Regions from separate parts of the Agrobacterium sp. SORGH_AS 787 genome, predicted to be linked through region 1. Evidence: riboswitches for the same ligand, from Rfam matches in the RefSeq annotation. Region 1 holds a riboswitch; each other region holds the start of a gene.
The links. A riboswitch is a leader RNA that binds a small molecule or an ion and turns the genes downstream of it on or off. The one in region 1 is predicted to bind cobalamin.
Positions count from the first base shown of each region.

Region 2: linked by a shared signal. The riboswitch ahead of QE435_RS02670 (ABC transporter substrate-binding protein) and the one ahead of QE435_RS17890 (CbtB-domain containing protein) in region 1 are both predicted to bind cobalamin.
Region 3: linked by a shared signal. The riboswitch ahead of nrdH (glutaredoxin-like protein NrdH) and the one ahead of QE435_RS17890 (CbtB-domain containing protein) in region 1 are both predicted to bind cobalamin.
Region 4: linked by a shared signal. The riboswitch ahead of QE435_RS23490 (DUF1852 domain-containing protein) and the one ahead of QE435_RS17890 (CbtB-domain containing protein) in region 1 are both predicted to bind cobalamin.

Region 1 is NZ_JAUTBG010000002.1:1,796,780-1,802,472, forward strand. Features, by position in the region: gene QE435_RS17875 (metallophosphoesterase) at 1-725, shown strand, start outside; gene QE435_RS17880 (cytochrome c) at 1,003-1,434, shown strand; gene QE435_RS17885 (cytochrome c) at 1,510-2,427, shown strand; cobalamin riboswitch at 2,482-2,690, shown strand; gene QE435_RS17890 (CbtB-domain containing protein) at 2,834-3,016, shown strand; gene QE435_RS17895 (CbtA family protein) at 3,028-3,735, shown strand; gene QE435_RS17900 (hypothetical protein) at 3,741-4,058, shown strand; gene QE435_RS17905 (type 1 glutamine amidotransferase family protein) at 4,055-4,627, opposite strand; gene QE435_RS17910 (GNAT family N-acetyltransferase) at 4,652-5,140, opposite strand; gene QE435_RS17915 (AraC family transcriptional regulator) at 5,483-5,693, shown strand, end outside.
Region 2 is NZ_JAUTBG010000001.1:620,253-625,945, reverse strand. Features, by position in the region: gene QE435_RS02680 (asparaginase domain-containing protein) at 1-355, shown strand, start outside; gene QE435_RS02675 (glucose/quinate/shikimate family membrane-bound PQQ-dependent dehydrogenase) at 460-2,799, shown strand; cobalamin riboswitch at 2,935-3,158, shown strand; partial or broken gene QE435_RS02670 (ABC transporter substrate-binding protein) at 3,418-4,377, shown strand; gene QE435_RS02665 (iron ABC transporter permease) at 4,382-5,401, shown strand; gene QE435_RS02660 (ABC transporter ATP-binding protein) at 5,398-5,693, shown strand, end outside.
Region 3 is NZ_JAUTBG010000001.1:1,134,750-1,140,442, reverse strand. Features, by position in the region: gene QE435_RS04995 (ABC transporter ATP-binding protein) at 1-447, opposite strand, end outside; gene QE435_RS04990 (iron chelate uptake ABC transporter family permease subunit) at 444-1,463, opposite strand; gene QE435_RS04985 (ABC transporter substrate-binding protein) at 1,499-2,515, opposite strand; cobalamin riboswitch at 2,700-2,917, shown strand; gene nrdH (glutaredoxin-like protein NrdH) at 3,220-3,444, shown strand; gene nrdI (class Ib ribonucleoside-diphosphate reductase assembly flavoprotein NrdI) at 3,453-3,851, shown strand; gene nrdE (class 1b ribonucleoside-diphosphate reductase subunit alpha) at 3,839-5,693, shown strand, end outside.
Region 4 is NZ_JAUTBG010000003.1:3,822-9,514, reverse strand. Features, by position in the region: gene QE435_RS23510 (LysR family transcriptional regulator) at 1-510, shown strand, start outside; partial or broken gene QE435_RS23505 (ATP-dependent DNA ligase) at 667-1,146, opposite strand; partial or broken gene QE435_RS23500 (ImuA family protein) at 1,479-2,227, shown strand; partial or broken gene QE435_RS23495 (DNA polymerase Y family protein) at 2,148-2,747, shown strand; cobalamin riboswitch at 3,002-3,214, shown strand; gene QE435_RS23490 (DUF1852 domain-containing protein) at 3,317-4,294, shown strand; gene QE435_RS23485 (methionine synthase) at 4,320-5,348, shown strand; gene QE435_RS23480 (trifunctional transcriptional activator/DNA repair protein Ada/methylated-DNA--[protein]-cysteine S-methyltransferase) at 5,595-5,693, shown strand, end outside.

The DNA.
Region 1 (5,693 bases):
ATGCGATCTTGACCTTCAATCAGGAGGAGCTGGCTTTCGTCGTCACCCTGGGCGACCTGATCGACCGCGGCTGGGAGAGCTTTGACGCGATCCTCGGCTGTTACGATCAACTCAATCATCGCTCCATATTGCTTCCCGGCAACCACGACTTCGCTGTCGAGCAAGAGCATTTGCCGAAGGTTCATGAGCGGCTCGGCATGCCGGCGAAATGGTATGACTTCACCCTCGGCGAATTCCGCTTCATCGTGCTCGACGGCAACGATGTCAGCACCTTTGCACCTCCGCTTGGCGATCCGCGGCGCGAGCTTGCCAAGGCCCGCCTGGAGGCGCTGCGCGAGGCTGGCGCCTTGAATGCCCAAGACTGGAACGGCTCATTCAGCGACGAACAGCTGGCTTGGCTGCGGGCAACGCTTGCCAAGGCCGATGCCATGCATGAGCAGGTCGTGCTCTTCTGCCATTATCCCCTCTATCCCGAAAACGCGCATAATATGTGGGATGCGCCAGACGTGCTGAAACTGCTGGCCGCACATCACAGCGTCAAGGCGTGGTTCTGCGGGCATAATCACGACGGCAATTACGGCGTCATCGGCAATACCCATTTCGTCACTATCAAGGGCATGGTGGACACGCTGGACCACAACACCTTTGCGATCGCCGATGTCTATGTGGACCGCATCTCTCTGCGTGGTTTTGGCCGGGAGACAAGCCGTACTCTTGTGTTCTGACGTCGTTTCCCCCTTCATTGCCTAAGATGTGTTAGGTCTCGTATGGGAGCCGTTCTCACCGCTTGCGGAGGCTTAAAAGGAAACCGAAAAGTCCAAGTTTAGGTCGCTGATTTTCCTTTGGAAAATCACCCGAATGTGACTTCTTTTTGCCACGCGAAGCCTGCATCTTCATCTCTGTTCGACTCGGTGTGCCGCCCGGCACGCAAGCGCGTGTCGTGGCAACGATGCGGTACGGCGAACAACCACCCTCCGGTGCCACCGGAACAAGGAGAGAGACATGAAATTCAAGACGATTGCCGCATCCATTCTCATAGGCTGTCTTTGCGCCGGAGCGGTTTCCGCTGCCGGCGAGGTTGAAAAGCGCGAAGGCTTGATGAAACAGATCGGCGGTGCCATGGGTGCGCTCGGCGCGATCGCCAAGGGTGAAAAGCCCTACGACGCCGAGGCCGTGAAGACCGCCGTCACCACCATCAGCACCAACGCCAAGGCGTTCCCGGATCAGTTCCCGGCTGGCTCCGAGGGAGGCGCTGCGTCGCCTACCATCTGGCAGAACTTTGCGGACTTCAAGGCAAAGTCGGAAAAGCTCGGTGCGGATGCCGATACCGTTCTCGCACAGCTGCCAACCGATCAGGCCAGCACGGGTGCTGCCCTGAAGACGCTCGGTGCCGATTGCAGCTCCTGCCATCAGGCCTATCGCGTGAAGAAGTAAGACAGCCAAGACAAGCCCGCCGGTTCAGCGGCGGGCTATTCTTTTTATCATGTTTTATCGATAGCGGAGAGGCGGATGGCGTCCATCTGGGCAAAGCTGGCAGGCGGGGTTGCGGTCGCAGGTCTTGCCGGTTTCGGCATTTTCATGTGGGTGACGGCACCTGAGCGCCAACCGCCAAGCCATTGGGCCAATCTGGGTGAGCCCGATCTTGCCAATGGGGAGACGCTGTTTTGGGCGGGCGGATGTGCAAGCTGTCATGCTGCCCCGAATGCCAGCGGCGATGCCTTGAAGACCCTGTCCGGTGGCCAGGCCTTGCCAAGCCCCTTCGGCACCTTCCACGTGCCCAATATTTCACCTGATCCGCAGCACGGCATCGGAAGCTGGACGGTGGCCGAGTTCGGCGACGCCATGACCCGAGGCGTGGGAAAGAATGGCGAACATCTCTATCCTTCCTTCCCCTATACGTCCTATGCGCGCATGACAGCGCAGGATATCAACGATCTCTTCGGCTACCTGAAGACGTTGCCTGCCAGCACCAATGACGCGCCGCCTCACGATTTACCATTCCCGCTCGATATGCGACTGGCTCTCGGCGGCTGGAAGTTCCTTTATTTCGACAAGGGCGCGCCGCGCGTGCAGCTTGCCAATGCTGGCATGGATGTCGCGCGCGGCCAATATCTGGTGGAAGGCCCAGGCCATTGCGGCGAATGCCACACGCCACGCACGGCGCTTGGCGGGCTGATCGCGGATAAGTGGCTGGCAGGCGGCCCAAACCCGGAAGGCGATGGGACGATCCCCGACATCACGCCGGGTTCGCAAGCCATCGGCTCCTGGACCGTTGCCGATATAGCCAACTATCTCGAAACCGGTTTTACACCGGAGTTCGACAGCGTCGGTGGTTCGATGGTCAAGGTGCAGCAGAATATGGCCAAGCTCTCCGCCGAAGATCGCAATGCAATCGCCGCTTATCTCAAGGCCGTTCCGGCGCGTTGACATCATGAAAGCGGGAGGCCACGCTTCCCGCATTGACTCTCCACAACCGCTGACTGATAACAGAGGCGTGATGGTCTTTCCGGATATGCCGGAAAGTGAAAAGGGAATACGATAGGAGCTCTGCTCTCATTCGTGGCTGCCCCCGCAACTGTGAGCGGCGAGCCTGAAAACGAAATCCACTGATGCTGATTTTGGCATCGGGAAGGTGTTTTCAAGGCTGCGACCCGCGAGCCAGGAGACCTGCCATCGCGAAGTGTCGTCAATGCCGGCGGGGTGTCCGGAAGAGCACGGTTTTCGGGTTGGCGTCATCCGTCCGAAAAGCCTTGTTTGTCTTTCCCCGTGGTGAATGTTGAATGCGTGCGTCCTGCTGCTTGAGAGCGGTGCGCCGCTGAAAAAGAGGGTCACCATGTCTATCCAACAGAACACGGCGTCGAGCGCCGTTTCCTCGACCACATCGAAACTCTTGCAGGCGCTGAGTGCCGTTGCACTTGGTTTGTTCATTGTCGGTTTCGTCGGCTTCTCGCATGTCGAGGCCATGCATAATGCGGCGCATGATACGCGCCACGCCAACGCTTTCCCCTGCCATTGAGGGGACATAAGATGCCGTTTTTCAGAAATATTGTCTTTACCGCTGTCCTCGTGGGACTGATAGCGGGGCTTGCCGTCAGCGCCATGCAGGCGGTTGGCACAACGCCATTGATCCTCCAGGCGGAAACCTTCGAAAGCGCCGGTGGCGAGGCAGGTCACTCCCATGATGCGGCCACACCCGCCGATCACCATCATGACGCGGAAGCCTGGACGCCGGCAGATGGTTTCGAGCGCAATGCCTACACCGTGGCCGCTAACGTGCTGACGGCCATCGGCTATGCGCTGGTGCTCACCGGTCTGATCTCGCTTCGCGGCTCCCAGGGTGGTTGGCGCGAAGGTCTCTTCTGGGGGCTCGCCGGCTTTGCTGTCGTCATGCTGGCGCCGATGATCGGTTTGCCGCCAGAACTGCCGGGCAGCCCTGCTGCTGATCTTGGCGCGCGTCAGGCCTGGTGGATTGCGACCGCTGCCGCGACTGCCGGGGGCATTGCGCTTCTGGCCTTCCGCCGCTCGGAGCCCTGGGCGGTGATCCTTGCCGTCGTCTTGATCGTCGCGCCGCACGTCGTCGGTGCGCCATTGCCGCCTGCGGGTGAACATGCGCTGGCGCCTCTGCCGCTGGAACGCCGCTTCGTCGTGCTTGCAACAGTCACCAGCTTCGTCTTCTGGCTGATCCTCGGCTCGTTGAGCGGGCTGTTCCTCAAGCGCTTCGAGGCTGCAAAGTAAAAATGATGGCGGGTCAAAACGCAGTCGATTGGAGCCATGAACTCGATTGCCTGCGTTTTTCCGTTCCCGGTCATGGCGCGCTTTGCGCCATGCACCGCCTCGCTTTCAAAGCGCTGATGACTGAGGTGCCGGCGGAAGAAACCTGTCGCGCTTACTTTATCGCAAACCGCGAGATGTTTCTTGCCGCTGCCCGAAACAAGATCGAGCGGATGAACATCCCTTTCGAACGCAGCCTTCATATCAACAGCCGCGATCTTCGTCGATCAATGTCGGCAGAGGGCGCGCAAGGACCGGCGCGTCTCTGCCGTGTTCTGGATCGTTAAGTCGGCAAGTGTTCCGCAGAAAATACCGACAGTTCCGCGTCGGTTTCCGATCCCCACAGGCCGAGAGCTTTCAGCACCTCTTTAGCAAAGCTGACCGGTGAATTGCCGGGCGCGGTGACGACACCCTGATCGTTGACGGCTTGTGGCTGATCGCGATAGAGCGCTCCTCCCTCATAGGCACCATACTTCTGATGCGACGCCAGGGCGTTGCCGGTATGGGCCACACTGTTCAAGATGCCTGTCCCGGCGAGCGCGCTGGCCGCGGCGCAGATGCCTGCAACCACGCGGCCTCGCGCCCGAAAGCGATAGACCAGATCGCTAAAATCGGGCGCGCTGCCCTTTTCCCAACTCATGCCGCCCGGAATGACAAGCGCGTCGATCGTCTCCGGGTCGAGAGCATCATAGGACGTTTCCGGCATCACTTTGAACCCGCCCATCGAAATGACGGGCTGGCCGTCGGGTGATGCGGTTACGATCTCGACGCCGAGATAACTGCGGGCCGCAGCGGCAAGCAGTGCAGGTTCCCAGTCGGCGAAGTCTTGCGTCAGCGCAATGGCAATACGAGTCATGTCATTCTCCTAAAGCGAAGAAGCTCAGGCGATCGCTTGCATGAAGCGCATGCCGGTGACGGGACGCGGGACGAAATCCATGTTTTCGTAGAACTTGTGTGCGGCAAAGTTGCCTGTTGCAGCACCGACGGACAGGAAGTCGCAGCCGCAGCGCTTGGCAACGTCGCGCGCGCGCGCCACAAGATGCTGGCCGGTGCCGTGTCCGCGATGCCCGTCCCGTACGAAGAGGTGGTGCAATTCCATGCCGCGGCGGCCTTCCTGTGCGCGGTAGAGCGGCACGAGAATGGCGTAACCGATAAGCTCGCCTGCAGCTTCGGCCACCAGTGCGGTGATCCAGGGGACCTGGCCGAAAAGATCGCGCTCGAGCTTCTCGGGCGTAATCGCGGCGGCATCGCCATGATGGGCGGCAAGCAGGGTGATCATCTCATTGAGTTCGGGAAGATCGGCAGGGCGCGCACCACGAATGGTGACGACGGGCGGTCTCGGCAGTGTCAGGAGGCTGTCTTCGGTCATGGGTCTGGTCCTTCGGTTTTCTGGTCTTTTGCCGTCAGGACGCTTGGAAAACAACAAAGCCGCCTAACGGCGGCTTGTTGACAAAGTGATCTGTCGAGCCGCCCTTTACAGGTAGGCCCAAAAATACGTGCAGGAGATGGGTGCGCGTTCGTTGATCATGGGCGATTCATTGCGCTCGAATTGCAGAGCTGTCAAGGGGCCGTTTCAGCATTTTGGATAGCTACGTTTCGGTATCTGCCATGAGGCATGTGGCAGATTGACATCGCGCGCCCTCAAGCCGCTATGTGCCTCCCGAGTGCGCTCTCCCACTCAGTAAAGGCAATAGCAGGGATAAAAGCATCGATGACGGCGCAATCCGTAGAGCAACTGGATTTTCATGGGCCGGGCGTCTCCGTGTTTCCCATTACCCAAGCCACGGCCGCGACATTCACGGATCTGTTCATCGGCCTGACCTTCCTATGCTTCATCTGTGTGGGGAGCAAAAGGGTCGTCTGCCCCGTGAACGGCGAGTTCGTGGGCGAGGCCGGTGACCTCCTTATTTTCCCATCGGGTT
Region 2 (5,693 bases), on a different contig from region 1:
CGTCGCGATCTATCCCGGTTGCGAGGCTACTCATATCGATGCCAGCCTCGCGGCTGGCGCAAAAGGAATCGTTCTGTCCGCACTCGGCTCGGGCAACGCCAATGCCCGCATCGTGGAGGCCGTGCAGCGTTGTTGCGACAGGAACGTCCCGGTCGTCGTGTCCAGCCGCGTGCCCGTCGGGCGTCTTGTCGCCGGTTATGGCGGCGGTGGTGGTGGTCACGACATGGGCAATGTTGGAGCGGTGCATTCGACGACCTTGAGGCCAGGTCAGGCGAGAATTCTGTTGGCTTGCCTTCTTGCAGCGTCGGCCAGCCGTGATAACATTGCGCGCGCTTTCAACGATTTTTGCGATTGAAATTCATGGCCGGATAACACAGAAATGGCAAAAATGTGATCTCCGCGGAACCTATCCTGTTTCATCCTGTTAAGCATCAAGGGAAATTAATAGGGGGGCTTTTCATGGCGGTTACCGTCACTGCTGTCGCTCTGACGCTCATTGGGCTTGCGCTTTTCGGCTTCGGATCCCAACTCGTAATGCTTGGCGGCAGCGTGTATTATGCGCTCGCCGGGCTTGCCTTCATCATTACGGCAATTCTTCTTTTCAAGCGAAACAAGGCGGCGCTGCATTTTTACGCGCTCTTCGTGCTGGCGACACTCTGCTGGGCTCTCTGGGAAGTCGGTCTGGACTGGTGGCAGCTTGGGCCGCGTGGCGGCCTGATCATCGTGATTGGCATCTGGCTGCTGATGCCCTGGATCCGTAAGCCGCTCGGTTTTGTTAGTCCAACGGGCATTCGTTACGGAGCCAACGCCGTTCCGCTTCTTGCAGCCGTCGTCATTTCCATGGGCGTGGCCGCCGTCTCGATGACGCAGGACCCGCATGACCAGGAGGGCAATTTGCCCACGGAGGTCGTCAACAATGCGCCATCTTATGGAAACCCTGTTCCAGACGGCGAGTGGCATCAATATGGGCGGACCTCCTATGGACAGCGTTATTCGCCGCTGACACAGATCACCACCGCAAATGTCGGCGATCTGAAAGAGGCCTGGCGTTACCAGACCGGCGACGTCAAGCTTCCCGGCGACGTTGGCGAAACGACCTATCAGGTGACGCCGCTGAAGGTCGGCAAAACGCTTTACCTCTGCACACCGCACAATTGGGCGATCGCCATCGATGCGGCGACTGGCAAGGAAAAGTGGAAATACGATCCGAATGTTGGCCTCAATCCCAATCGTCAGCATCAGACATGCCGTGGCGTAACCTATTATGCCGACCCAACCGCTCAGGCAGGCGCGCAATGCGCCGCCCGCGTCTATCTCCCAACATCCGACGCTCGTCTCATCGCGCTCGACGCCGAAAACGGCCAGGTTTGCACGTCTTTTGCTGACCAGGGTGTTCTGCACCTGGAGACCGGCATGAAGTACAACCCGGCTGGCTACTACTATTCCACGTCGCCGCCCGCCATTGCCGGGAACAAGATCATCGTCGGTGGCGCAGTCAATGACAACTACTCCACCCAGGAACAGTCCGGCGTTATCCGCGCCTTCGACGTGAACAGCGGCGAGTTGCTGTGGAACTGGGATTCCGGAAACCCTACCCAGACCCAACCGCTTCCGCCGGGTCAGACCTATACGACCAACTCTCCCAACAGCTGGTCCGTATTCAGCGTCGATGAAGCGCTTGGGCTCGTCTACATTCCTTTGGGGAATCAAGTTCCAGACCAGCTCGGAATGGGTCGGAGCGAGAGTGTAGAGAAATACTCCTCGTCGATTGTGGCACTCGACGTAAACACCGGGCAGGACCGCTGGGTCCGGCAGACTGTGCATCACGACCTATGGGACATGGACGTGCCGGCACAACCGGTGCTGCTCGACATAACAAAGCCGGATGGCCAGTCTGTTCCCGCTCTCGTTGGGCCGACCAAGCAGGGCGATATCTATGTGCTGGACCGTCGGACGGGTGAACCGATCCTGCCGGTGACCGAAGAACCGGCACCCGGTGGCGCAATTCCGGAAGATTTCTCCGCGCCAACGCAGCCGACCTCTGCCTTGACGTTCAAGCCCGAGCCGCTGCAAGAAAAGAACATGTGGGGCGTCTCACTGTTCGATCAGCTCGCCTGCCGCATCAAGTTCCATCAGCTGAATTACGAAGGTCGCTACACGCCGCCGTCCTTGAAGGGTACGCTCGTTTATCCGGGCAACTTCGGTACCTTCAACTGGGGCAGTGTTGCGGTCGATCCCGAGCGCCAGGTGATGTTCGGAATGCCGACCTATCTTGCCTTCACCTCGCAGCTCATTCCGCGCGACAAAGTCCCGCCGAAGGGGCAGGATGAGAAGGGCAGTGAGCAGGGTCTGAACCGCAACGACGGCGCGCCCTATGCCGTGTTGATGGGCCCGTTCCTGAGCCCGATCGGCATCCCTTGCCAGGCGCCACCGTGGGGCTATGTCGCAGGAGCCGATCTCAGAACCGGCAAGGTTGCGTATAAGCACAAGAACGGCACTGTCTATGACATGACGCCACTGCCGCTTCCCTTCAGGGTCGGCGTGCCGGGTATCGGCGGCCCGATGATCACCAAGGGTGGCGTGGCCTTCCTCGGTGCAGCGGTCGACAACTATCTGCGCGCCTACGATCTGACCAGCGGAAAGCAGTTATGGGAGGCAAGATTGCCCGCGGGCGGGCAGGCCACGCCCATGACCTACGCTCTCGACGATGGCAAGCAATATGTCGTGATGGTTGCAGGCGGTCACGGATCGGTCGGCACGAAGCCTGGTGATTACGTCATCGCCTATACGCTCCCCTAACCGGAGCATTTCGTTAAAACCCTTGATGGCCGGGACTTGTTTCCGGCCATTTTGTTTCTCAAGCGCACGTTAATAGGCTTGTATTTGGTATGTAATAACATTACACGACGTCGCTTGACGGACCAGATCAAATAGGTCTATCTGGCTTATGACGGTTCCAAGCGAGAGATCGCGAGGAATAATAGGGAACACGGTGCGGGGATTGTCTCCAAGGCCGTGGCTGCCCCCGCAACTGTTAGCGGATTGTCGAGCACTCGTGACGCATTTACCTGCGTCGGGCCACTGCGAATCTATCGTGGGAAGGCGGGCAAGACGATCATCCGTGAGCCAGGAGACCTGCCGTCATAAGTTCATTCCAATGTCACGGGCGGGGATGCCCTGAACAGGAGACGTCATGATTGTTATTTGCGCCCTTCAGCGCTCACATCCATCTGTGTTTTTTCCTCGTTCTCGATCGTCTCACGCACGTTGCTGTCGAATGAGTGTTTCATTCGCGCTCACATGACGGCGTATGCCTTTGGCAACGTCGACGATTTCGGGGATTATCGAACCATGACATTTCACTTCACCGGCGCATTTCTCGCGGCGGCATTCGCTGCACTCTCGATGGTGCCGAACACGGCAGAGGCTGCGGAAACGACCTACCCTTTGACGCTGAAAAATTGCGGCAGGGACGTCACCTTCAAGCACGCGCCACAGCGCACCGTTTCTCTCGGTCAAAGCACCACGGAAATCCTTTATCTGTTGGGACTGGCCGATAGGGTTGTGGGAACGGCCGTCTGGATCGGACCCGTGATCAAGGGTTATGAAGAGGCCAACGCCAAGGTGGAGCGCCTCGCGGACAATGATCCGAGTTTTGAGAACGTTGTGGCGAAGAAGCCGGATCTCGTCACCGCACAGTTTCAATGGCATGTCGGTCCGGAAGGCATCGTTGCGAAGCCTGAGCAATTCGAAGAACTTGGGATTTCCGTATATACGTCGCCTGCGGATTGCACCGGAAAGGACAATTCGGGCGGTGGCGATGGCGTCAGAAGTTCTGTCTTCACCATGGACCAGATCTATCAAGAGGTCGCTGAACTCGCGCAAATCTTCAATGTCCAAGACCGAGGTGAGAAGCTCATCGCCGACCTGAAGGCCCGGGAAGAGGCTGCGCGTCAGAAGATCGCATCTATGGATGGCAAGCTCTCTGCCGTCTTCTGGTTCTCCAGCGCTGAACTGGATATCGATCCTTACGTCGCAGGCAAGAACGGTGCGCCCGGCTATATCATGTCAGCGCTCGGCATCAAAAATGTCATCGACAGCGAAGAGGAATGGCCCACAGTCGGCTGGGAAACCATCGCCAAATCCAATCCCAGCATCATCGTTGCGGGCAAGATGGACCGTCGCCGTTTTCCAGCTGACGATATCGCCGTGAAGCAGAAATTCCTGAAGGATGATCCGGTCACAAGCCTGATGCCGGCCGTCAAGAACAACCATATCGTCGTGATGGATGCACAGGCTATGAACCCGACGATCCGAACCATCGACGGCATTGAGGTGTTGGCCGACCAGATCGTTCAACTCGGCCTGGCGAAGTAAGCCTATGCCCCTTTCTTTGCTTTACGCCCGTGCTGCCGTCATTGCAGCCGGGTGCCTTTTGGTGGCGCTTTGGCTTGGCGCCTCCATTGGCGAAACCTCCATTCCGATGGAGGTTGTCGCCAAGACGGTCGCCAATCGCCTCTGGCATGCCGGATATCCGCTGGATGCCATCGATGAAGGCATTATCTGGAATTATCGTTTGAGCCGCGCCGTGGTCGCCGCCTGTTGTGGGGCAGCTCTCGCCGTGTCTGGGGTCGTGCTGCAATCCCTGTTGCGCAATCCGCTTGCTGACCCCTACATTCTCGGCATCTCCGCCGGGGCATCGACCGGCGCCGTCGGCGTCGCAATCCTTGGCCTGGGTGCTGGCGTGCTGACCATGCCTCTCGGTGCATTTCTCGGCGCGCTCCTCGCCTTTGCGCTTGTCAGCCTGCTGGCGCTCAGGGCTGGGCGGGGCAACAGCGCAATCATTCTGGCCGGCGTCGCCGGTTCGCAGTTGTTCAACGCGCTCACCTCTTTCATCGTCACCAAGGCTGCCAATGCTGAACAGGCCAGGGGCATCATGTTCTGGTTGCTCGGCAACCTGTCCGGCGTTCGCTGGACGGATGTCTCGCTTGCCCTTCCGATCGCCATTTTCGGCCTCGTTGTCTGCCTCTGGCATGCCCGGGCGCTGGACGCCTTTACCTTCGGAGCGGGATCGGCCGCTTCTCTAGGAGTACCCGTGCGTCGCGTCTATGTGGTGCTGACAGGCACCGCTGCGCTGATGACGGCGGTCATGGTCAGCATTGTCGGCTCGATCGGCTTTATTGGTCTCGTTATTCCCCATGCTGCACGCCTGGTCGTCGGCGTTTGCCACGGACGCCTGCTTCCGGCTGCCGCATTGATCGGCGCCATCTTCATGATCGGTGCCGATGTTCTTTCCCGCACCATCATCGCCGGCCAGGTTCTACCGATTGGCGTCATCACCGCACTGTTCGGTGCGCCCGCCTTCGCGCTTATCCTTTCGCAGCGGCGGAGGGTGGCATAATGCTTTCCGTGCGCAACCTAAGCTGGACAACGGGCGGTGTCGGCATCGTCAATAACATCAGCCTCGATCTTTCTGCTGGTGAATTTCTTGGCATCGTCGGGCCCAACGGATCTGGCAAGACGAGCCTCATGGCTATGCTTTCGGGCCTGAGAAAACCGCGCTCCGGCGAGGTCTTGCTGGACGGTAAGTCGATGAACCTTTTCCAGCGTCGTGATGTGGCGCGCCAGATCGCGCTTGTCGAGCAGCAGGCTGAGACACAGGAGCGCATCAGTGCTCGCCAGGCGGTGGAGCT
Region 3 (5,693 bases), on a different contig from region 1:
AAGATGAGCACGCTGCTTCTCACCGCCCGAGAGGCTCTGCCAGGCATCATTGCGTTTGGCTGCCATTTCCGTGCGCTCAAGCGCCTCATTCACCGCTGCGTCGTCTTCCCGCGTCCAACCGGAGAACATCGATTTGTGGGGAAAGCGCCCAAGCTTGACGACGTCGATGACCTTGAGATTGACGTTCGTCGTGGCGTGCTGCTCGATGAAGGCGATGCGCTGCGCCAGAGATTTGCGGCGGATCGTTTTGATGTCCGTGCCGTCCAGCAGCACCCTTCCGGAATGGGGTTTCTTCAACCCGCTGAGCAGCCGTAGCAGCGATGTTTTTCCGGAGCCGTTTGGGCCGAGAAGTCCGAGCATCTTGCCTGGCTCGACCGTGAAGGAAATGCCATCCACAATCGTCTTGGCACCGACCTTCCACACCAGATTGTCCGCTGTGATACTCATGACGCGCGTTGCAGCCTGTAAAGGATGACGGAGAAGAAGGGCACGCCGACAAGCGCCGTCACCACACCGATGGGCAGAACCTGCTGCGGGACGAGCGTGCGGGAGGCGATGTCCGCCAGCACCATGAAGATGGCACCGGTGATGGCGCAGGCCGGCAAGAGCCGTGCATGCAGCGGCCCGACGACGAACCGTGCCGCATGGGGAACGACGAGGCCAACGAAGCCGATCGTTCCCACCATGCTGACGATGGTGGCGGTAATAACTGCCGTCAGCGCAAAGAGGATGATGCGTGTCCGCCCGACATTGACACCTAGAGAAGCGGCCGCTTCATCGCCGAAAGCAAAGGCATCGAGAACGCGGGTATGGAACAGGCAGCAGATCAAACCGAGACCGACGACGATGGAAACGAGACCGACATCCGGCCAGCGTACACCGCCGAAGCTGCCGAGAAGCCAGAACATCACATCGCGCGCCTGCTGCGCGTTGCCGGATGTGGTGACCACATAGGATGTGGCAGCATTGAATAGCTGAGCGGCTGCGACACCGGCGAGGATCGTTCTGTCGGCTCCGCCGCGAGCGCCATTGGATAAGATGGCGACCAGGAAGAATGCGGCGAAGGCGCCGACGAAGGCGCCGAGAGAAAGCGACACCGCTCCAGCGCCAATTCCGAGAATGACGACGGCAACCGCACCGGTCGAAGCACCGGCGGAAATGCCGAGAACATAGGGCTCGGCCAGTGGATTGCGCAGCATGGCCTGCATGATGGCACCGCACATCGCGAGGCCCGCACCGCAGAAGACGGCCACGAGCGCGCGGCTCAGCCTGTACTCCCAGATCACCGCCTCATGGATGCGGCTGATCTCGACCGACGTCCAGCCGAGCTTGTTGGTGATGGCGGCATAGGTGGTCGAAAGCGGGATCGGCAAATCGCCAATCCCGACACTGATGCCGACCACGAGGGCAATCGTCATGAAGCAGGCGAGATAGAGCGCCGCGGAGGCAAGCAGCCGGCTCATCCCGCTTCCTGATCGATCCTTAGCCGCCACCGAACTCACTTGAGGCCGAGGGTCTTCAACTGCTGAGCAATCTGCTCGGCGCCATAGATCGTCTGAACGCTCGGGTTCATCGCCTGCGCCGACATGATGACGAGCGCCTTGTTCTTGACGGCATTCATCTGGCTGGTGGCAGGGTCACTATTCAGGAACTTGATCTTGGCATCTGCCTTGTCGAGTTCCCAGCGATTGCGGTCGACCTGCGTCACGACGATGACATCGGGATTGGCGGCGATGATCGTTTCCCAACCAATCGCGGGCGATTCCGTTTCGGTCGTAATGGCGTTGGTGCCGCCCAAAAGATCGGCGATATAGCCGGATGGGCTGTTCTTGCCGCCGAGATAGGCGTCAGCCGAAGGCGAGGGGCTGGAGAACCAGAAGACATAGGAAAGCTTCTTGCCATCCTTCGGCGCATCAGCACGCAATGCAGCTTCGCGCTTCTTCAGGTCGGCGATGACGGCCTGACCCTTGTCGGCCACATCGAAGATCTGCGAGAGATCGTCGATCTCCTTATACAGCGTCTCCATGTTCCAGAGCTTGGAGCGGTTGCCGTAACCGGACTTGTCCTTGGACATGTCGTCCAGCGCGCACATGCTGGGCGACAGATAGGTGGAGATGCCAAGCTTGTCGAAATCTTCGCGCTTCGCCACCTTGCTGGTAGGGCCGACGAGCGTCGGCAAAGCGGCGGTCACGAAGTCCGGGTTCTGTGCCAGGATGGATTCGAAGGTCGGAAACTCGACAGTCAGAACCTTGACTTTGGCATTTGCTTCTGCGACCTGCGGCAGAACCTTGTTCGGCCAGAAGGCAGTGCCGACCATCTTGTCCTGAAGACCGAGCAGCAGCATGATCTCGGCGCTATTCTGGCCAAGTGCCACGGCACGCTCTGGCGCCTTGTTGAAGGTGACCGTCGCGCCGCAGTTTTCGATCGTCAGAGGATAGCTCGTCGCAGCCGTCGCGGGGGTCGTCGCAAACCCAGCCAACGCGCAAAATCCAACAGCCGCAAAAAGACGCTTCATCATAATCCAAAATCCCTTTGAACGCGGCTCTCGCCGCAAAATGCTTGCGCCTATAATCACCTCTCCTTGCACAAAACAAGACCGTTTGCTTCATATTTTGGTGCCGCCTCACGTCCTGTTGAAAGCAGCATCATTGCGCACGGGCGCGCCACAACAGCCTATTGACGCCATCGACGAAATGCATACTATATCTGGTGTTCAAGGTTCTTCCGATTCTGTCGGAAGCGAAGATGGGAATACGGTGCGCAAAACCCGATCAGGGTAAAGCAATGCCGCAGCTGCCCCCGCAACTGTAAGCGGCGAGCATTCTCTCAACAGCCACTGAAACATGACGTTTCGGGAAGGCGAGATGAATGTGTCGACCCGCGAGCCAGGAGACCTGCCTTGAGCGAGAACGTCCACCGGCGGGGTGCCCGGAAGGTCGCGAATACGCACGGGATGACTCTGTGCGTCTCGCTTCCCTGGAGCCTCCGCGTAGAGCCACTTCGGGGTGAAGTCCTATGATTACGAGTTCAGTCTTTTATCCGTTGGAGTAACAGACGTTTGAGGCATGGCGAAACAGAAGCGTTCAGCGCTTTTGCGATCGAGCCATGCGACAGCACGGCCAAGTATACCTCGGCCCCGCATTCCATCCTGCTTTCGACCATCACGCGCTTCACGGCGCGAGAGCGATTTCCCATGCGTTTTTTCCAACGAGGATCAAGATGACCATCACCGTCTACAGCAAGCCAGCTTGCGTTCAATGCACTGCGACAACCCGCGCTCTGGATCGTCAGGGTCTCGACTACACAATCGTCGATGTCTCCACTGACGAGCAAGCTTATGAGCACGTGCTCGGTCTCGGCTATCGCCAGGTACCAGTTGTGATTGCCGGCGAGATGCACTGGGCGGGCTTTCGGCCAGACATGATCAGCACGCTTGCATCGTGACGCAGAGCATGGCGGGGGAGGTCGTCTACTTCTCGACCCGCTCGGAAAACACACATCGCTTTGTGAGCAAGCTCGAGACCCCGGCCCGCCGCATTCCGATCAGCGCTGCTGAACCTCTCCATGTTCACAAGCCGTTCGTCCTCATCGTTCCGACCTATAGCGGCGAGAACGGCAAGGGCGCGGTTCCCAAACAGGTCATTCGCTTCCTCAACGATGCGAATAATCGAGCAAATCTTCGCGGCGTGATTGCTGCGGGCAACAGCAATTTCGGCGCAACCTTCGGGATCGCCGGCGACATCATCTCCGCCAAATGCGGTGTGCCGTATCTCTATCGCTTCGAACTGATGGGAACGGGAGAGGACGTCGTCAATGTCAGACAGGGATTGGAACGATTTTGGACACGTTGACACTCGAGAGGCCCCTGAAGCAATCGGACGCGACCGTGCTGGATTACCACGCGCTGAACGCGATGCTGAACCTCTATGATGAGGATGGCCGGATTCAGTTGGACAAGGACAGGCTGGCTGCACGCCAGTACTTTCTTCAGCACGTAAACCAGAACACGGTGTTCTTTCACAATCTGCGCGAAAAGCTCGATTATCTTTTGAGTGAAGGCTATTACGAGCAGACGGTGCTGGACCAGTATGCCTTCAACTTCGTCCGCGATCTTTTCGATCATGCCTATGCGAAGAAATTCCGCTTCCCGACATTCCTCGGGGCGTTCAAATACTACACGTCCTATACGCTGAAAACCTTTGACGGAAAACGATACTTGGAGCGGTATGAAGACCGCGTCTGCATGGTGGCGCTGACGCTGGCACGGGGCGACGAAAAGCTGGCCCGCGACCTTGTGGATGAGATGATCTCCGGCCGCTTTCAGCCGGCGACTCCGACCTTTCTCAATGCGGGCAAGAAGCAGCGCGGCGAACTGGTTTCCTGCTTTCTGCTGCGCATGGAAGACAATATGGAGTCGATCGCCCGTGGCATCAACTCCGCACTGCAACTCTCGAAGCGCGGCGGCGGGGTAGCCCTTTCGCTGACCAATCTTCGTGAAGCCGGTGCGCCGATCAAACAGATCGAAAACCAGTCTTCCGGCGTCATTCCGGTGATGAAACTGTTGGAGGATTCCTTTTCCTACGCAAACCAGCTTGGCGCGCGCCAGGGTGCGGGCGCCGTCTATCTCAATGCCCATCACCCGGACATCATGCGCTTCCTCGACACCAAGCGCGAAAATGCCGACGAAAAAATCCGCATCAAGACGCTGTCGCTCGGCGTCGTCGTTCCGGATATCACCTTCGAACTCGCCAAGAACAATGAGGATATGTACCTCTTCTCACCCTATGATGTGGAACGCATCTATGGCGTCGCCTTCAGCGAAATTTCGGTGACGGAAAAGTACCGCGAGATGGTCGCCGATAGCCGTATCCGCAAAAAGAAGATCAAGGCGCGCGAGTTCTTTCAGGTGCTGGCCGAGATCCAGTTCGAAAGCGGCTATCCCTACATCATGTTCGAGGACACGGTGAACCGCGAGAACCCGATTGCCGGGCGCATCACCATGAGCAATCTCTGCTCGGAAATTCTTCAGGTCAGTGAACCCAGCACCTATGAGGCCGACCTGTCCTATGAAACGACCGGCAAGGACATTTCCTGCAACCTTGGCTCACTCAATATCGCAGCGGCGATGGATTCGAATGATTTTGGCAGGACGGTCGAGACCGCGATCCGCGCTTTGACAGCCGTATCGGACATGAGCCATATCGCCTCCGTGCCATCCATCGCCAAGGGCAACGCAGAGAGCCACGCGATCGGCCTCGGCCAGATGAACCTGCATGGCTATCTCGCGCGCGAGCGGATTTTCTATGGCTCCGAAGAAGGCGTGGATTTCACCAACATCTATTTCTACACGGTGACCTATCACGCGCTGAGGGCTTCCAATCGCCTGGCGGTAGAGCGTGGCCAGCGCTTCAAAGGCTTTGAACAGTCCAAATATGCGAGCGGCGACTACTTCGACAAGTACACGCAACAGGAATGGAAGCCGTCTACAGCGCGGGTTGCCGATCTGTTCGAAAAGGCCGGCATCCATATTCCGACGCACGAAGACTGGCTGGAACTCAAGCAAGCTGTGATGGAGGGTGGGCTTTACAACCAGAACCTTCAGGCGGTGCCGCCGACCGGCTCGATTTCCTACATCAACCACTCGACCTCCTCCATCCACCCGATCGTCTCGAAGATCGAAATCCGCAAGGAAG
Region 4 (5,693 bases), on a different contig from region 1:
GATACCGAGGTCGAGGTCGCAATCCGGCTGGGGTGGTTGGCCGACAGCGGTTTGCAGATGCGCAGGCTGGGGAGTTTCCGACAGCTGCTGGTCTGTACCCCGGCATTGGCGGCGCGAGCGACGCGACTGACAAACCCGCACGAGCTTCGAGATATGTCGTGGATCGGAAACCGGTTGCTGCGTCATCCGCTCGACTGGACGTTTACGAACGACGGAGTCGACGATCGCGTGGTCGGGCAGCCGACAATCATGGCGGACAAAACACCGGCGGCCCATGCCTGCGTCTTGGCTGGCGGCGGTCTGTCGGTGCTGCCAGACTTTGTGGTGGCTTCCGACATTGCAGCAGGCCGACTAGTTCACCTGATGCCCGCATGGTCATTGCCCGAAGGGGGTATATACGCCGTCTATCCCGAAGCACGCTTCCGCTCGGCACGCGTACGGCATTTCGTCGATCTGCTGCGCGACATGGAGTATCGTCGATCACACAGGGATGCACCTCTGGTGAGATAGGTGTCACAACCTGCTGGTTGTGAAGCCACCTCCCTGAAGTCGGCTCTTTGCGGGTTTCGAGGTATCGCAAACCCGCGCCCTAATGCTTGCCGGGGCCGGGCCTGGACAACACCAGCCATAAGCGAAGACCTTACTTTTCCTGGAAACCCTATCATCAAGCGTGTCCTCGAGAAGATGAGGGCGAGATCGGTACTCCATCTCCCGCACGTCGTGGCCGTCGAGATATATGAGGTCGAAGGCGTAGAGAACGGCGTCAGACTCGCCCTTGCCAGCCGTCTTGCTGGAAGCGCCGAGCGACTTCTGTAGCAAGCCAAAGTCAGGCCGGCCTTCCTCATCAAGCACCACCGCCTCGCCATCGATGATCATCGTCGCCGGCCCGAGCGCTCGGGCCGCCTGTTCGATCGTTGGAAATCGATGCGTCCAGTCATGGCCACCGCGTGTGAGGATTCGCACACGTTTCGGTTCAATATGGACAGCTAGGCGATAGCCGTCCCATTTCAGCTCCCACCTCCACTGATCACCTTTTGGCGGATGTGCTTTCAGTTGCGCTAGCGCCGGCTCGACGCGTTCAGGCATCGGATCAAACGGAAGCTGTGGCTGCGCGGGATTTCGCTTCCGATGCGGCTTCGAGCGGATCGGGGCCTCAGTCTCACGAAGAAGCGGCTTAGATCTCGGGGGGGGGGGTCGTCATGGCGGCAGTTCAACAGAAAACCTTAAGAATACTCTGCTGACCGATGTGCACCCTCCGATATACATTCCCGCGCAAACCAGGGATGCCGCTGCAAAAAAATTCTTTCATCTTTAGTTGTTTGATTCGGCAGAGAATATTTCTCTATCCTTACATTAGGACGGATTTCCGAACGTTAGCCCGGCTTGACTCTTGTGCCGGGCATGAACAAAAAGTGAACAAATAGGTTGAACGACATGACGTCGATCCTTGAACACGATCTTGAAGGGAGCCGTGAACGATGACTGCTGCCCGAGAGAGGTTGATCTCCGATCTGCGCGAGCGCATCGCCTCGATGCAGGGCGCGCCGAGCAGACGTGCCGGCTGTCTTCCCTTCGGCGCGCTGGAGATCGATGCGGTCTTGCCGGGCGGGGATCCTATGGGGCACTTCATGAGTTCGCAGGCGGAGGTTCTGGCACCGTCGATGGCGCGGCCGCCGCGCTCTTCGTTGCCGGAATAGCGGCCCGGACAAAGGGCCAGATGGCATGGTGTTTGACAAGGCCCGACCTCTTCATGCCGGCGCTGGCGCAAGTCGGCCTTCATCCTGACCGGGTCGTATTCGTTGAGGGACACAAGGAGGAGGACGTCCTGGCGAGCATGGAGGAGTGCCTCTCATTTGGGGGCCTTGGCGTTGTCGTCGGCGAACTGGTGCGGTTGCCGATGACGGCGTCGCGGCGTCTCCAGCTTGTCGCTGAAAAGACAAGAACCATGGCCATCGCCGTCCGACGCTGGCGACGGCAAACGGAGGCGAACGATTTCGGGCAACCGGCGGCCTCGACCACCAGATGGCCGGTCAGCGTGATGCCGTCGGAAGAACTGCCGGTTCCGGGGGTGGGGAGTGCACAATGGTTTCTGGAATTAATGCGCGTGAAAGTGGGTGAGTGTGCTGAGTTTCTCGTGAGAGCGTGTGATGACAAGGGTCGTATCCATCTATCTTCCCGATCTGCCGACGGATCGAATACGGCGCGCGGATCCCTCCATTCCGCCTGAACAGGCCATTGCCGTGATCGCCAAGTCGGGGTCGAAGCGCTGGGTCTCTGCCGCCGATGCAGCCGCCGGGAAAGCGGGCGTGAGAGCAGGGATGCCGGCCGCGAAAGCACAGGCGATCTTCCGCGACTTGATGATGGTCGAGGCCGACCCTGCGGCCGACGCCGCTGCCCTTGAACGGATCACCCTTTGGGCATTGACCGTCTATTCGCCGATCGTGGCCATCGACGGGATCGACGGCATCGTGATAGATACCGAGGGCGCCGATCACCTGCAGGGCGGAGAGCTGCCAATGGCGACAACAATCGTTAACCAGTTTTTAGGCAGGAAGCTCAATGCCCGCGTTGCTGTGGCAGACACTTGCGGTGCGGCGCGTGCCTGCGCGCGGGCGATCAACAGAGAGACCGTCATTGTCCCGAGGGGCGGGACGCTTCAGGCGGTCGAGAGGCTTCCGCTTTCTCTGTTGCGACTTCCGGAAAAGATCGTCGCCGACTTGAGGACCCTGGGCTTCCAGACGATCGGTTTGGCGGCTCTACGGTTTTACGATCTGGCGGTTTTCAGGCGCTACATTCCCTCGGCCAGCGTCCATAGGGCGCGATTGAAGCCAACATTCTGATCGATGCCGTTAATGGTGCGGGTCCGGCTGCGGCGTATAAGGGTCGTATTTCAACGCCGCATGCAATCGCGCAATCCATCAGATCTAAGCCTGCGGTCGAGTTGTGATTTAACGATATAAAGATATCGTTATATGATGTTGACTGACGGCTTACCCTTCAATATGGTCATGGTGCCTAAGGTTCTCCGGTCGTTGCGCGCAACGTGCCGGAGCTAAGAGGGAAGTCGGTGCTCCGTGTCATTCGGAAATGCCGACGCTGCCCCCGCAACTGTAAGCGGCGAGCTGAAGTCCAGTATGTCACTGGTTTACCCGGGAAGACGGACGGAAGTGATGAACCGTGAGCCAGGAGACCTGCCTTTGGCGAAGTAACGTCCACGGGCGGGGTGTCCCAGTGTGCCGTAGCAAAGGCTGCGCTGTAGCGGCCTGTCTTGCTATGCGTCCGCAGACCCATGCCCCCAGCTTTAAAGGGGCACAACATGTCTCAGACCTGCAGTTTCACAATCACGAGCGTACCCTTCGACGAGGACTACCGCCCTTCGGAGCATACGCGCATCACCACCAATTTCGCCAATCTGGCCATGGGCGAAAAGAGGCAGGAGAACCTGCGCAATGTCTTACGGATGATCGATAGCCGTTTCAACGCCCTTGCGTATTGGGATAATCCCAAATCGGACCGGTATTCAGTCGAACTAGAGATCATTTCGGTCGAAATATGCCTCGATTTTAAAGGCGAGAAATTTCCTCTCATCGAGATACTGAAGACGACGATCATCGATCACAAGACCGGCGAACGTATCGACGGCATTGTGGGGAATAACTTCTCCTCCTATGTGCGGGACTACGACTTCAGCGTCGTGCTGCCGGCGTATAACAAGAGCCTTCCTGCCTTCAGTACTCCGGCCGATTTCGGCGACCTGCATGGGAACCTGTTCAAGTCCTTTCTGCAGTCGGATGCCTACCGGTCGCACTTTCGCAAGCCGCCGGTCATTTGCATCAGTGCCTCGACCAGCAAGACCTATCACCGGACCGAAAATCATCACCCAGTCGTGGGCGTCGAGTACCGGCAGCATGAGCTCTCGTCCACCGATCAGTATTTCGGGAAAATGGGATTGGAGGTTCGCCACTTCATGCCTCCGGGCAGCGTTGCGCCGCTGGCCTTCTATTTTGTTGGTGACCTGCTGGGGGATTATTCCAATATCGAGCTCATCGGCATCGTCAGCACGATGGAAACGTTTCAGAAGATTTATCGCCCTGAGATCTACAATGCTAATGCAGCGGCCGGGACGTTTTACCAGCCCGATCTGAAGCACCAGGATTATTCGCTGACCCGGATCGTCTACGACCGCGAAGAACGCAATCGCCTAGCGGTGGATCAGGGCAGATTCACCGAAAAACATTTCATCAAGCCATACCGCGCCGTCCTTGAGCAATTGTTTGCCCAGTGCGCCGCCTGATCAACACTTATAAGAGGTCCTTATTGTGAAGACACTTTTCCCCACATCGACAGCCGGCAGCCTGCCGAAACCCTCCTGGCTTGCGGAGCCCAAGAAACTGTGGTCGCCCTGGAAACTGGAGGATGAGGAATTGCTGGAGGGCAAAAGAGACGCCCTGCGCCTGTCACTTTACGATCAACAACAGGCCGGCATCGATATCGTCAGTGATGGCGAGCAAACTCGCCAGCATTTCGTTACGACATTCATCGAGCATCTCGAAGGGGTCGATTTCGAGAAACGCGAAACCGTCAGAATTCGCGATCGCTACGATGCGAGCGTTCCGACAGTCGTCTCGAGCGTCTCTCGCCAGAAGCCAGTTTTCGTCGAAGACGCCAGGTTTTTGCGTCAGCAGACCAAACAACCCATCAAATGGGCTTTGCCGGGTCCAATGACGATGATCGATACGCTGTTTGACGGCCATTATAAGAGCCGTGAAAAGCTTGCCTGGGAATTTGCCGGGATACTGAACGAGGAAGCAAGGGAACTGGAGGCTGTCGGCGTCGATATCATCCAGTTCGATGAACCTGCGTTCAATGTTTTCTTTGACGAGGTGAATGACTGGGGTGTTGCGACTTTGGAAAGGGCAATTGAAGGGCTGAAATGCGAGACCGCCGTCCACATTTGCTACGGTTACGGCATTAAGGCCAATACGGATTGGAAAAAGACCCTCGGTTCAGAATGGCGTCAGTATGAGGAAACTCTCCCCAAATTGCAGAAATCCAGCATCGGAATGATCTCTCTCGAATGCCACAACTCTTATGTCCCCATGGATCTTCTGGAGCTTGTCCGAGGGAAGAAAGTGATGGTTGGAGCCATAGATGTCGCCAGCGATACCATCGAAACCCCGGAAGAGGTCGCTGCAACGCTGCGCAAGGCGCTTCAATTTGTCGACGCCGATAACCTTTGCCCCTGTACTAATTGCGGCATGGTCCCTCTGTCTCGTCGTGTGGCAAGAGGCAAGCTGAGTGCCTTGAGTGCAGGAGCTGAGATCCTCCGGAGAGAGCTCGCTGGCTAGTTTTCCGATAGTCTGAACCAACGGATGGCGGCGTCCCGTCGCCACCGTACCCACCGCTCAAACCGATCCAAAAGACTTCGTGCAATAAGGCTTCAACATCAACGGAGAGGTCGCCGCGTTGCGAGGCATCGTTTGATGGGTTGAACTTCTGGAGCGGCGGAGTTGCGGAAACTGAGCCCATCGGAAAAAAGAATAGACGCCCGAAATCCGGCGGCATATCGCCTCAAGCGGGTCTAAGAATTCCGTATGCTATTCGATCTCCCAGATACCGATACACTCTATGCCGCTCTCCTTGCACGGAATGAAAGTTTCGACGGGCAGGTCTTCGTGTGTGTTTCATCTACA